DNA from 2 places in the Spirosoma endbachense genome. Region 2 is predicted to be linked to the other one. Evidence: riboswitches for the same ligand, from Rfam matches in the RefSeq annotation. Region 2 holds a riboswitch; the other holds the start of a gene.
What was found. A riboswitch is a leader RNA that binds a small molecule or an ion and turns the genes downstream of it on or off. The one in region 2 is predicted to bind S-adenosylmethionine.

Region 1 (7,474 bases), 1.4 Mb from region 2:
TTTTGGTTATCCCGACGATTTGACGCCCCTACACCCGATGTTTGCCCGCCGTTTTGCCGCACTTTGTCGGGCCTTTGTCCATTTCTATCGCGATCTGTATCCCGACGATGAACTAATTGTAACCCCCATCAATGAAGTCAGTTTTATTTCCTGGTTAGGGGGCGATGTGCGTGGTACATCGCCTTATTGCACCAAACAGGGTTGGGAAGTGAAAGTTGGGCTAATGAGAGCCTACATTGAAGGCGTTGCCGCTATGCGTGAAATAGATCCATCAATTCGCATTCTGACGACTGAACCATTGGTACAGATGGTGCCACCGATGAACGCTACCGAACAGGAAATTATAGACGCTGCCATTGCCGACGAAAACCAGTTTCAGTCAGTAGATATATTAGCCGGGGCTATTCGTCCAGAGTTGGGTGGTTCGCCCGAATACCTCGATATTCTAGGGTTTAATTATTACTACAATAACCAGTGGATCAACAAAACCAGTACGTTTTTGGGTTGGGCTGATGCCATTCCTGATCCACGCTGGGTGCCTCTACGGCGATTACTTCTAAAAGCACACCATCGATACAATAAACCCATTGCTCTGACCGAAACCAGCCATCCTGGAATTGACCGGCCCGGTTGGATTAACATGATTGGTCGTGAATGTGCCGCCGTGATCGAAGCAGGTGTACCGCTTTGGGGTGTTTGTTTGTATCCGATCATTGACCGGCCCGACTGGGACCATCTGGATCGCTGGCATCATTCCGGATTATGGGATGCTGATCTATCGGTCGATCCACCGGGGCGCGTGTTGTATGAGCCGTATGCCAATGCGTTGTTAAATGCCCAGCGCATTGTCGGGAATAGTCTCCTGGAGCCGCAGCAATGGCCTGTAGAATAGATAGTTAACTATTAAGGCTAAATTGCCAAAAGTACATTTGTAAAAACGCTGAGCGAAACAAATTACAGCTAAAGCACGATACAAGGCTACTGGCACGCTTACGGGTGGAATCGGCAAAATGATATATAGAGGGTAAACAGTTCTCATCAACAACTAATTAGCTGTTAATGAGAACTGTTTACCCTCTTCTTCCCTGTATTTTATGGAAAAACTTCTAACGTTGCCTGTATGTATTCTGGCATCCACAACACGGTTTGGCTAGAAACTTATGACAACAAAAAAACGATTTTTGTGCATCATTAACTGGAGCCATACCTGGATCTGGCTGCTAAATTGCCCTCGTCAGAATAACGACTAGAGGTATATCTGCACCATTTTGTACCAGTCGTCGGCCTGATGAGCCCGCCCATCCCAGATGTAGAATTCGTGCGATACGTTTTTTAGCCCAAGGGTTTCGCTTAAGGCCAGATTACTGTTCAGAAACGGGTCGGCAGCTCCCACAGTCATCACAATCTGCATTCGTCGCAATTCGTCGAGGACAATACCATCGCCCAAATTCGGGAGGAAATGATTGGGGTTATGGAAATAAATATCCTCATCGTAATAATTATCGAATAACCCCCTGAACTCAGCTACCGGAGCCGATAAATCGTATCGGCCACTGAGTGCCACTAATTTGCCAAACCATTGCGGATGACGAAAGGCAATGTTTGCCGCATGATAGGCTCCCAAACTGCATCCGTGCGAAATCATGAAGGGCTGCGGATTTTTCAGACGCGAAAACGGCAGAACTTCATTCAGAATATACTCCTCATATTGCCCATGCCGCTTAATACGTTCTGGTGGAGGAATATAGCGGTTATAAATACTTTCCCGATCAACGCTATCAACACAAAAAAGCTGGAGCCAGCCATTTTCAAGCCGGTCGGCCAGGGCATTTACAAGCCCCAGTTCTTCATACTCATAAAAACGACCTCGTCGGGTCGGAAAGACAAGTACACGAGCCCCCGAATGGCCGAAGACAAGCAACTCCATGTCACGATTCAGATTTGGACTGAACCATTTATGATACTCACGATGCATAAGGAAGGTGATAGATTGGGTGAAATTGCATCAGAGAGGGCAAATCAGGCTAACTTAGTAGGTAAACAAATTATTAAAAATCTGCGATTCCTGTAAGATCCGTTTCCATACCTGATAACCAGCCGGGTTAAGATGAAGTCCATCTCCTTCAAAAAAATCGCGACGTGGCCGACCATCGCTAGCCAATAAGGGCGAAGTCATGTCGATGGTTCGAAAAGCAGGGTTTTTAGCCACTTCGTCGGTAATGAGTTTGTTTGTCAGGCGAATATTATCGCCAATTCCCCAGCGTGCCGGACTAAGTTTGATCGTTAGAAAAAACAGCGGTACATCGGGTAGCTCCCGGCGCATTTTTTCGACAAGCGCGCAAAAAAACAGGTAAACTTCCTCAGGATGCCGACCGTCGCCCAGATCGTTGTCACCTGCGTAAAATACAATGGATTTAGGATTTGCCGGAACGACCAGCCGATCAAAAAACCAGGCACAGGCCGCCAATGTTGAACCGCCAAATCCTAAATTAAGCGTATCGAGTTGCGGAAAATCCTGAGCCAGCGTCGACCAAAGCCGAATCGATGAACTACCATAAAAAACAACCCGATCGGATGCGGGATGAGCTAACTTAATTTTGGCTTCGAGTTGCCGAACGTCGTCTTCGTACCAGACCATCTGGTTATTGTATGATTAAGGGTTGCCTAATGGCTTCTTACAACCCGCATGGGTAGATTACTGCACCAGAATGGGTTAACTCATAAGCTGACAAATGTGTTGTCTAATCTTTATGAACCCTTTAGGCATTATAGAATAATTTTTTTCAGTGATGCTACCCGCTCGTTGAAGAAAGCTTCATGCTAATGAAGGAATAATGCGTTACTTTTTTACTGTTTCGGCCATTTTGTTTGAATCAGATGCGGCTGAAGCCATCCATTTCCGGAGAATGCTGCCCAATGGCCGGAATTCGATCAGAAAGCCGTCGTGGCCATATAGGGAATCAATCTCTTCGTAGACGGCATTCGGAATATGCCGGGCCAAAAACTGCTGTTCGGCTGTTGGAAACAGCAAATCGGAACGAATACCAACTACCAGAGCGCGAGCTTTTATCTGGTTGAGTGCGTTCAGAATGCTACCTCGGTTTCGGCCGACATTGTGCGAATCCATTACTTTCGACAGTGTCCAGTACGTAAAGGCATTAAATCGATCGGCTATTTTTTCTCCCTGATAGCGTTGATAGCCAGCCGCTTTGTAGCCATCGAGTTGTTCATTGTTATCGAGAGCCTGCGTAAAGCCATATGTATCGTAGTTACGATAAGAAATCATGGCCATAGCCCGAGCGGCCCTCATCCCCGACATGCCTGCATCGTCGCGTTGTTCGATCCAGGTAGGGTCGGCTTCAATAGCCATACGCTGCGCTTCATTGAAGGCAATACACCAGGGCGATGCTACCGCGCTGACAGCAATCAGAACCAGATTTTCGATTAGATTCGGGCGCAGAATTGCCCATTCAACGGCTTGTTCTCCGCCAACAGATCCACCAATACAGGTATGAATTTTATCGATACCCAGCTCCTGCCGTAACAAGTCCAGCGCTTCAACCATATCGCGGATTGTAATTGTCGGGAAATCATGGTAGAAGGGTTTCCCTGTAGTTGTATTGACTGAGAGCGGCCCGGTCGAGCCATAACAGGAACCGAGAATATTGGCACAGACGATGAAGTCGGTATCGGGATTAAAATATTTGCCTGGCCCTACCATGCCATTCCACCAGTCGCCGGGGTCGGCATTACCAGTCAAAGCATGACAAATCCAGACAACGTTAGATCCATCGCTGTTCAATGTACCGCGTGTCGTGTAAGCTAACCGAAAACCCGGTAAGCTTTCTCCCGACTCAAGCGGGAACGAATATTTATAGTTAAAATAATGGATGTCCAATGGATAATGCGTTTTCTGCCCTAACGTTTTCAGGAATTATGGAGGCATAACTACGCTGAAAACCATAAACATATGGAACCGCACAAAACCACTCCCGGTTAGCGGTGCGATGAGGTGAGTGATGCTTAGTAGGCCTCGTAGGGCATACAGTGCCGTTTGTAGCGCATGTGAATAAACGATTTATAGTCCCTAACCGTCCGCTTTTGCGGTTGCTTTAGGCAGGAGTTAGCACCTTGCCATGTGGTAGGTTGCCAGCGATTCACAGAGCCTGATCTCTCCTCGCTTCTTTATAAATCAATTGACGTCGGTATGAAATGATTGACGTCTGGCAATTGACTTGATACCGCAAGTATACTAGCCAAAGCGCGCCAATCCAAACACAGACTCTATTTTCTGACCGTTGCCTTATTTTTTTTGACTTCGTTGTCGAGTAAGGTTTATTTAATCGGGCGGATATTTACTTTTGTGGCGAAGACACCCCCCCAATGAATCAATCCTACCGTTACAACCGTGAGAATGCTACCCGAGTAGCCGGAACTACAACTGTGAAGGATGCAATCGGGCAGTTGCTGAAAGCGTATCAACTTCAGACTCGCTTCAACGAAACGTACCTCGAAGCCTTTTGGGGACGTATGATGGGGCCAACGATTGCATCGCGAACAAACCGTCTCTACGTTAGGGACCGAAAATTACATATCGAGATCGCTTCGGCTCCCCTGCGTAACGAACTCGTCAATGCCAAGCAGAAACTAATTCAACTTGTTAATAAAGACATGGGTACCGATGTTATCGATGACGTGGTATTTATCTGAATAAGTTAGATTTTAAAACCGAAAAAGGCATTACTGGTCAGTAATGCCTTTTTCGGTTTTAAAAAATCCTGGCAGACTTCTTACGATAAGGAGCTGGCAAATTCGTGCATTGTGCTAAACTCGCCTTGTGGCTTTAAATAGCGAAGTAGTGCCTCAACCCGGTCAAGTAATTCCTCCCGGGAATGACGCCGAACATAAGCCGGGATCTTTTCATAGCCCGACAGGTCCGTAAACTCCCAGGGGTGAACGTATAAATTCAGAAAGCCATCAGCTCGAAGCGTTTGCCTGCATAGTTGTTTATAATAAGCAAACGGAAAGTTTTTTAGACTTAGCCAGAAAAGCGGCAACCGTAGGGTAGGCGTAACGGATGCCGGGATTTGCCAGACACCTGCTTCCCGGAATGGATGCCGTGGTTCGCCCCAGTGATTATAGCGACCAGGGAGCCAGGTCGGATGCAATGATGAATTATACTGATAGCCTGCCTGTTCAACATCGTTGGGGTCGACAAAACCCATGCGCGCGCGCCGGAAGCCGGTTACCGGACGATTAAGTAATTTCTCCAGCGTTAATCTGGATGTCAGTAAATCAGCAGGTTCGAAAGTCGTGTGGAAATAGCCGTGGGACGCAATTTCGTGCTTACCAGCTAGCTGACAGACTAATTCGGGTTCATGAAGGGCATAATTAGCCGTAGTGAAAAGCGTGGTACGAGCCTCAACTGCATCAAAGCGTTCGGCCAGCAAACGCAGACCCCGCGTTGAAACGGCCACTTGCTCACTCAGTGGAATGTTGTGACCGAACTCAACCGCAGTATCAAACTCCTCTACATCAACGGTGAATAATATTTGCCTCCCAGGGGGTGTTGCTCTTTGGTTGGGGCTTCCCATGTTGTAACGGTCTCCTCAATGTCGCTTGTGTCGCCGATGATATAAGCCGGGCGTTGTTTTACTTCCACAAACGTTTTCCCCAAATATACGCCGATGATCCCGATTATGATGAATTGAACACCACCGATGAGCAGCATCAACAGGACTAGCGTAGTCCAGCCAGAAACGGTCGCATTTGTAAAATACTTTTCGTAGAGGACTTCCGCCCCGAATAAACTGGCAAACATGAACATGCCGAAGCCGAGCAGAACAGACAAATACAAGGGCTTGGTAGAGAACGAGGTGATACCCATGGCAGCCAGATGCATCATCTTGCGAAATGAGTACTTAGAACGACCTGCGTAGCGAGCGGCTGGTTGATAGAGAATCCGGCATTGGCGGAAACCTACCCACGAAATCGCCCCGCGGAGGAACAGATCATTTTCCTTGAAAGCCTTCAGGGTGTCGATAACTTTGCGGTCGAGTAACCGGAAGTCAGCTGCACCATCTTCAATTTTAAGGCCTGAAATATTTCTCAGCAGGCTGTAAAACTTTTTTGACGTTGTACGCTTGAACCAGGATAATTTTGGATCGGGCTGCCGAACCGTATAAACGACCTCGAAGCCTTCGCGCCATTTACTGATCAGCGTAGGGATGAGTTCGGGAGGGTGCTGGAGGTCTGCATCGAGACAGATTATCGCCTGACCTCTGGCATTTTCATAACCAGCACGAAGGGCCATCTGATGACCAAAGTTGCGGGAAAAAGAAAGAAACCGTACTACAGGATACTCTTTGCTTAACTGCCGAAGCACAAAGCGAGTCTGGTCAGAACTGCCATCGTCAACGATCAGTATTTCATAAGATCGATACGGCTCCATAACGGCCATGAGCCGATGTACTAAAACGGGTAAGTTCTCTTCCTCGTTATAGGCTGGTACGACTATACTAATCATACCTTCAGATGATTTCATTGTATCTTCGTGGATTAAGAACCGTTACGGACGGTTTCTTTAAATTTTCTGCTAAAATAAGTATTAATACTTAATATTTTATCAATAGATGAATTAAAGTTGTTTTAAAAGTTGCCTTTACCGTCAAAAATTTACTAAAAGAGCACTTCTCTATAGACTATATGAATACTTTGCCAAAACAGAATTTACAGGGACGGAACAGTCAACTTGTTGAACAAGAGGAGCAAAGGCGTGATTTAGGGTTCGGAACAAAGCTCGGTGATACCTATTCTCGATTAATCAACAAAGATGGTAGTTTTAATATATTTCGTAAGAACGGAACATTTTGGGATCAACTAAATCTCTATAATCGGCTGATTACCATCAAATGGTTGCCTTTTTTAGGCTTAGTCTTGGTATTTTATCTCATTGCGAATGGCTTTTTTGCCGTAGTATATATGCTGGCTGGCGCTGAGAATCTTCAGAGTACCTCGGACCAATCATTTTATGGACCTTTCTGGAAAGCTTTTTTCTTTAGTTCTCAAACGCTTACAACTGTAGGATACGGACATATTGCCCCTACTAGCTTTCTGACTAGTATTATAGCCGCTTTCGAGTCAATGATGGGATTACTGTCGTTTGCTTTGGTAACCGGACTCCTGTACGGCCGGTTTTCGCGACCATCTGCTCATATTAAATTTTCCCAACGGTCAGTGTTTGCGCCTTATCTGGATGTAAATGCCTGGATGTTCCGGATCATTAATGCACGGTCACACCAGTTGATCGATGTGCTGGTAGAAGTAACTATGTCGCGCATGGAAACTAAAGCGGATGGAACGAAGCACCGTAATTATTATTCCTTAAGTCTGGAGCGGAAGAAAGTAACGTTTTTTCCAACTAACTGGACCCTGGTCCACGCTATTACGAATAAAAGTCCATTACATGGCTGTA
Region 2 (7,474 bases):
GTCTATTCAGTTCGACAACGTCCGAGCTAACGAATGTTCCCTAACTCTTAACTGTTTAACGTATTAAATCATGGCTGTAAAGATTCAATTATCGCTGTCTGCCTGTCAACTAAGTGTCAAAATCGAACCTACAGATCTGAGCGGGGCGCAGGCTCAGCTCGTAGTTGACATAGAAGGGCAATCGTCACTGCAACAGGATATTACACTTGATCATAGTCCAATTATAGTTAATTTCGATGAAACACCCCGAACCGGAAATAGGCATCGTATTACAGCCAAGTTGACTTCGCCAGTTGGTAATGCAATATCGGGGCCTTTCCTCATCAAACTATGTGCCTCTGCGGCATCGCCCCAAAATTTCCTCATTCTGCCTACCAGAGGAATTAGATCTACTGCTGATCATAGCCAAACGAACAACGCCTTTTTTCGCTCCATGAGTGTAGGCATTTCGCTCAACAGCCTTATTCATGATGATATACCTGAGAGTGCGACCGTCCTTAACTCAACGGGTGAAACAGGTATTAAGTTAGTACAAATGCCAGAGAACGCCTTAACTGAGTTGAGAGCCGCCCAGCCAGGCATTCGGATAGTACCGGAACGGTTTTACACCCTACAACGATGCTTACCGCCCACTCCTCAACGCCGGGTTCAGACGATGGCTGGTAATATAGCCGTTGCAGGTCTTCACCTTCGGGTAACTGATCCCGCTGGTAACCCTATTGAGGGAGCAAGAGTCGTTGGATTTACTAATTTCGACCAACGGGCAGGAACCGATGGCGTTACGAATGCCAATGGTGAGATAAATCTAATAGGGCTTGGTAATCGAACACTGGAACGGTTATATGTATTCCCCACCAAAAACTTCTGGTCGTTACTTCGAAGAAACATCCTGCCAGCCACTGGCGATACCCTGATACTCACGCCTATTAAACCTGGACACATCGATGTCAGACGGCATTTTTACCCGGATGGGGCGGCTGGCTCAGGTCAGGGCGTGAAAGTGGGCGTTATCGATTCAGGAATCGGGCCACATCCCGATTTGGCAGTATCGGGGGGGACTTGTACTGTTACGGGGGATAATACAGGTGATTTCGCCGATGTAGACCAACACGGTACACATGTTGCAGGCATCATTGCGGCACGAGGACAAGCGCCCAATGGTTTACGCGGTATCGCTCCCGCGGCCAGCTTATTTGCTTATCGGGTTTTCGGTCGGGGAGCCGAGGGTGCGTCAAATTTCGACATTGCGAGCGCTATCGAGAAAGCTGTTGCCGATGGTTGTGACCTAATTAATATGAGTCTTGGTGGTGGTGAGCGGGATGAAGCACTTGAAGATGCCATAACATTTGCTTTTCAAAGCGGCACGGTCTGTTTGATTGCAACAGGTAATGACGGCAGGCAACAGGTTAGTTTCCCCGCTTCATTTTCGCTAGCTCTGGCCATTGGGGCAATGGGACGTCGTGGAACTTTTCCCGCCAATACCAGCGATACTCCCAATGCACTAGCACCATTCGGCAGTCCTGACAAAAAGAATTTTGTGGCTGCTTTTTCGAATATTGCTTCGGCAGAGGCTAGCGTTGATTTGATTGCCCCAGGTGTCGCAGTCATTTCAACCGTGCCAGGCCTGGCGGGTGACCGAGCCCCAATGAGCGGTACATCAATGGCATGTCCGACTGCTACGGGTGTTGCAGCCCGATTATTATCCACTCGCCCTGACTTACTGGCGCTTCCCCGCGATCAGCACCGAGCCGAAGAAATTATTAAATTCGTTACATCAAAAGCGAAATCGCTTGGTTTCGGAACCGTGTTTGAAGGCCTTGGTCAATTTGTTGAGTCATAGACCGCAAACTTGTTAGTCGTTGTTATTGTTATACTCAACGACAACGACTAACAAGTCAATATCATGCAAACTTCCAATCGTTATATCCTTCGCTATGAAGGCCCTTCGACTATGCCTGTGAACGATTTGCAGAGTATACAGTCGCAGGTTGAGGTTTTAAATACAAGCCGGAAAATGCTTTTAATCGAAGCCGCACCAGATACCCTTACCGACTTGTTGCAAAAACTACCTGAGTGGACAGCGAAACCTGAGATTACTCACAAAATTCCGCTCACTCAGCCTGTAATCGAAAAGCGGATTTAAGCATCATAGCTCAACACCGGAGCCAGCCAGCGTTCAATCTCTTCTACGGGCATATTCTTCCGTTGCGCATAATCCAGAATCTGGTCTTTATTGATTTTGCCGACAGCAAAATACCTTGATTCGGGGTGTGAGAAATAAAAACCACTCACCGAAGACGCTGGATACATAGCATAGCTTTCGGTTAGTTCAATATCAATTTTGTTGGCGTCCAGCAGATCAAACAGCTTACCCTTTTCGGTATGGTCAGGACAGGCCGGGTAGCCTGGAGCAGGACGGATACCCTGATAAGCTTCCTTGACCAATTGCTCATTACTCAATTTTTCACCAACGGCATACGGCCAGAATTCTGTTCGTACGCGTTCGTGCATCCGTTCAGCAAATGCTTCAGCCAGCCGATCGGCAATCGCCTTCACCATGATGCTGTTATAGTCGTCATGGTCGCGCTCAAACTTGTCGATCAACGCTTCGATACCAATTCCCGCCGTAACGGCAAACCCGCCAATATAATCTTCCCGACCGCTTTCTAAAGGAGCAATGAAGTCAGACAGGCAGAAGTTTGGCAATCCTGGCGCTTTCTGATTCTGTTGACGCAGGAAGTGAAGCACCGTTTTGGTATCATATATCAACTCCCCTGCCGAACTCACTGCCGTCTGCGACTGGGCTTTGCTGATTTTATATTCGATGTGTCGATGTGAGCCATGACGTTCGCAGGGAACATCGCGTACGTTCTCTTCAAAATCGTGTAACAATACGTCATCATCGGCCGAGTTAGCTGGATAGAATCCAACCACAGCTTTGGCTTTCAGCAGCTTATTGTCGATGATTTCCTGCAAGAGTTGATTCGCATCGTCGAACAGCTGACGCGCTTCTTTCCCAACGACTGCATCGTCGAAAATGGCCGGATATTTACCGTGTAATTGCCAGGTCTGGAAAAAAGGCGTCCAGTCGATGTAATTGGCTAGTTCTGCAATCGAATAATCATCGAAATAGCGATTGCCCAGAAAAGTTGGTTTGGTCGGCTCGAAATTCTGCCAATCAATTACGGTGCGATTAGCGCGCGCCTTTTCGATTCCCAGCAAATTTTTCTCCTTCTGACGCTTGGCATGGTCATCGCGGAGTTTGGCATATTCCGCTTTAATTTGAGTAAAAATCAGCTCGCGAGTAGCATCGGTTTCACTCACAAGCCGCCCGGCAACCGGAACGCTCCGGCTGGCATCGAGTACGTGAATGACCGGACCCGAATAATGCGGATCAACTTTAACTGCTGTATGAATACGTGACGTTGTGGCTCCACCGATCAGCAAGGGCAGGGTGAATCCCTGACGCTCCATTTCCTTGGCAACTCCGACCATCTCGTCTAAGGAGGGCGTAATCAATCCGCTCAGACCGATAATATCAACCTTATGTTCGCGGGCAGCATCCAGAATTTTCTGCGTTGGGACCATCACGCCAAGGTCAATGATCTCGTAATTATTACAGCCCAATACGACCCCAACAATGTTTTTGCCAATGTCGTGAACATCGCCCTTGACGGTTGCCAGCAGGATTTTTCCGGCCGATGATGAGCCTTCTCCCGATTTTTCGGCTTCAATAAATGGGGTCAGATAAGCCACGGCCTTTTTCATGACCCGTGCCGACTTTACAACCTGTGGCAGAAACATTTTTCCCGCGCCAAACAGATCGCCAACAACGTTCATACCATCCATCAGCGGACCTTCAATGACATGCAAAGGGCGCTCGACTAGCTGACGTGCTTCCTCTACATCCTGATCGATATAGTCTGTGATACCTTTTACAAGCGCATGTTTGAGCCGCTCATTAACATGTTCGAGCCGCCAGCTTTCGTCCTGTATGATCGCTTTCCCCTTTGCTTTTACGGTTTCGGCGAAATCAACTAACCGTTCTGTTGCATCGTCTCTACGGTTTAACAATACATCTTCGCAACGTTCCAGCAGGTCTTTTGGAATATTGTCATAAACCTCTAATTGCCCGGCATTGACAATACCCATATCCATACCTGCCCGAATTGCATGGTACAGAAAGGCCGAGTGCATGGCTTCACGCACAACATCGTTGCCTCGAAAACTGAACGAAATATTCGATACGCCCCCACTTACTTTAGCTAGCGGCAGGTTTTGCTTAATCCAGCGCGTAGCATTGATAAAGTCAACAGCGTAGTTATTGTGCTCCTCAATACCCGTTGCAACAGTCAGGATATTGGGGTCGAAAATAATGTCTTGCGGGGCGAAATGAACTTTATCGACCAGAATTCGATAAGCTCGTTCGCAGATTTCGATACGACGCTCGTACGAATCGGCCTGGCCGGTTTCATCGAATGCCATCACAACCGCAGCCGCCCCGTATCGCTTCACTAACTGGGCCCGTTCAATGAACGCTTCTTCGCCTTCTTTGAGCGAAATAGAGTTTACGATGGCTTTTCCCTGAACGCATTTCAGCCCTGCCTCAATGACCTCCCATTTCGATGAGTCGACCATGATGGGTACACGGGCAATATCAGGCTCGGCAGCAATCAGGTTCAGGAAAGTCTTCATGGCTTCCGCCGAATCCAACATGCCTTCATCCATATTAATGTCGATCACCTGCGCTCCGCCTTCAACCTGACCACGTGCAATGCTCAGTGCTTCGTCGTAATTACCTTCCTTAATAAGCCGGGCAAATTTCTTGGAACCTGTCACGTTGGTTCGTTCACCAACGTTCAGGAAATTCGTTTGCTCTGTAATTTTGAGCGGTTCAAGTCCGCTCAACTTCTGATAGGGCTCAGGTTGCGGGAGTTGCCGTGGCGGATATTTGGCCGCTACGTCGGCAATGGCCCGAATGTGGTCGGGTGTAGAGCCGCAGCAACCACCAACAATATTGACAAAACTACTTTTAATGAAATCTTCGATTTGCAATGCCATCATATCCGGCGTTTCGTCGTATTCGCCAAATTCGTTGGGCAAACCCGCGTTCGGATAGGCCGACGTAAAGAACGGTGCCTCTTTCGAGAGCGTCTGAATGTATGGCCGCATCAATTCGGCCCCCAATGCACAGTTGAGCCCTACACTTAGCAAGGGCAAATGGGAAACTGAATATAAAAAAGCTTCGGTTGTCTGACCTGATAATGTCCGGCCACTGGCATCTGTAATGGTGCCGGAGATCATGATTGGGCGAACAGGCTGCTGCGGGTTTAAATTGAAATACTTATCAATGGCGAACATAGCCGCCTTGGCATTCAGTGTATCAAAGATCGTTTCGACCAACAGCAAGTCGGCGCCCCCTTCCACTAAACCGCTTACCTGCTCATAGTAGGCATTCACCAGTTCATCGAACGTAACAGCCCGATATGCCGGATTATTTACATCGGGCGAAAGGGAAGCAGTACGGTTTGTCGGCCCCATTGCTCCCGCAACAAAGCGTGGTTTATCAGGATTTTGCTTGGTTAATTCCTCCGTTACTTCCTTAGCTATGCGGGCTGATTCATAGTTCAGTTCATAGGCCAGCTCTTCCATGTGGTAATCCGCCATAGCAATGGATGTACCGCTGAACGTATTGGTTTCGATAATGTCGGCCCCTGCTTCCAGATATTGTTTATGGATTTCCTGAATGATCTGCGGCTGCGTGATCGACAGCAAATCATTATTTCCCTTTACATCGTGTGGATAGTCTTTAAAGCGCTCACCCCGATAATCGGCTTCAGTCAGGTTATACCGCTGGATCATCGTTCCCATGGCACCATCGAGAACGAGAATTCTTTGTTTCAGAAGGTCTGTAATCAGTTCCAATTGATACAAAATTTATAGAGTTAAAGGCACGCCAATGGCGGCCTTAAAATAGTATAGCGTAAAAACCGGGGCTTATCAAAACAGGGGAAGGAAGCAGAAACGCTAACTTATCTGTCCCCAAAAATTGGGGTGGAATGCGGCACCTTTTCCTACTTGTATAGTAAGCGGCTGGTTGCCAAGACATCGTTGGGTCCAATCCCTCCGTCTTTCTTGATAAGCACTTATGCAAAGATACATATTCTACCCATAGTCCCAAAAATAGCTTACTTTTGGGCGAATTTTTGAATGAGCGAATTAATGAACAGGCGACTAGTTTGTGACTAATCCCGTTCACTGGTTCGCTCATTCCCCGCTCCGGCGAATTGGTCACTACCTAACTATAGTTGATGAAACTAGCAGCCATCGATATCGGTTCCAATGCAGCTCGTCTGCAGATCTCAACGGTGTTACATAACGACAACGTTGTTAGCTTCAAGCGTGTCGAATACGTACGTTTCCCGCTTCGGCTGGGGCACGATGTATTTAATTTTGGCGAGCTTACTCCTGAAAGTGAAGCCCGAACCACCAAACTAATGCAGGTTTACAAACTGCTGATGGAATTGCATGAAGTGGAAGATTATATGGCCTGCGCGACATCGGCCATGCGTGAATCCTCCAATGGGCATGATGTCGCTAAACGTATCGAAGCATCAACAGGCATTAAGATTAATATTATCGATGGGAGCAAGGAAGCTGAACTCATCAATAATGTGGTTGTTCAGGCACTCGATGAACGGCAGTTTCTTCATATCGATGTTGGCGGTGGCAGCACCGAACTGAACCTTTATGAAAATCGTCAGAAAATCAATTCCAAGTCGTTCAAAATCGGCTCGGTGCGGCTACTGGAAGGCAAAGAAACCAAAGGTGCCTGGCGAAAAATTGAAGACTGGGTTGAGGATAATATCGATTCATCTAAAGAAATTATCGCTGTCGGCACCGGAGGTAACATCAGTAAATTATTCAACCTGGCGTCTAAAACCTCAGAATTAGAAACCACCCTTACCGAAATAGAACGGATTCGTGATTACATCGCTGGGTTTGACCAGGAAGACCGCATCAACAAACTCCGCCTTAATGCCGACCGTGCTGATGTGATCGTACCGGCCGCCGGGATTTATATTTCCGTCATGAGATGGGCTGGAGCCGATAAGATTATTGTTCCAGACCTGGGCCTGAAAGACGGTATTATTCAACTAGTATACGCCCAGCTCGGGAAGAAAAAACACGTTCTCTAAACAAGTTGCCCGTAGACTCATTAACAAAAAATCCCGGCGAAATAAGATCGCCGGGATTTTCAATTTGACATATTCTCTCTTACAATCGGTGGGCCGAATACTATTTATTGTACGAATAGTAATCGGTACATATTTTGGTTGACAGCTATACATAGAGGACATTCACCAGGGTGACAATCTTTTCTGCATAACCACCAATGAATTGCGTATCGACACAGCCCAAAACAAATGTATACTGGTTTCGACTTTGTTCTAGTTACGAAGTCACCCAATTA

Region 1: another riboswitch for S-adenosylmethionine. It lies ahead of GJR95_RS21095 (homoserine O-acetyltransferase family protein); the one in region 2 lies ahead of metH (methionine synthase).

Annotation. Positions count from the first base shown of each region.
Region 1 covers NZ_CP045997.1:5,229,389-5,236,862, forward strand. The annotation lists gene GJR95_RS21080 (amine oxidase) at 1-892, shown strand, start outside; gene GJR95_RS21085 (esterase family protein) at 1,247-1,975, opposite strand; gene GJR95_RS21090 (GDSL-type esterase/lipase family protein) at 2,030-2,638, opposite strand; gene GJR95_RS21095 (homoserine O-acetyltransferase family protein) at 2,840-3,898, opposite strand; SAM riboswitch class I at 4,076-4,194, opposite strand; gene GJR95_RS21100 (DUF721 domain-containing protein) at 4,384-4,710, shown strand; gene GJR95_RS21105 (polysaccharide deacetylase family protein) at 4,791-5,594, opposite strand; gene GJR95_RS21110 (glycosyltransferase family 2 protein) at 5,531-6,544, opposite strand; gene GJR95_RS21115 (ion channel) at 6,706-7,474, shown strand, end outside.
Region 2 covers NZ_CP045997.1:3,858,997-3,866,470, reverse strand. The annotation lists gene GJR95_RS15590 (hypothetical protein) at 1-44, shown strand, start outside; gene GJR95_RS15585 (S8 family serine peptidase) at 71-1,840, shown strand; gene GJR95_RS15580 (hypothetical protein) at 1,904-2,143, shown strand; gene metH (methionine synthase) at 2,140-5,871, opposite strand; SAM riboswitch class I at 6,030-6,145, opposite strand; gene GJR95_RS15570 (Ppx/GppA phosphatase family protein) at 6,312-7,199, shown strand.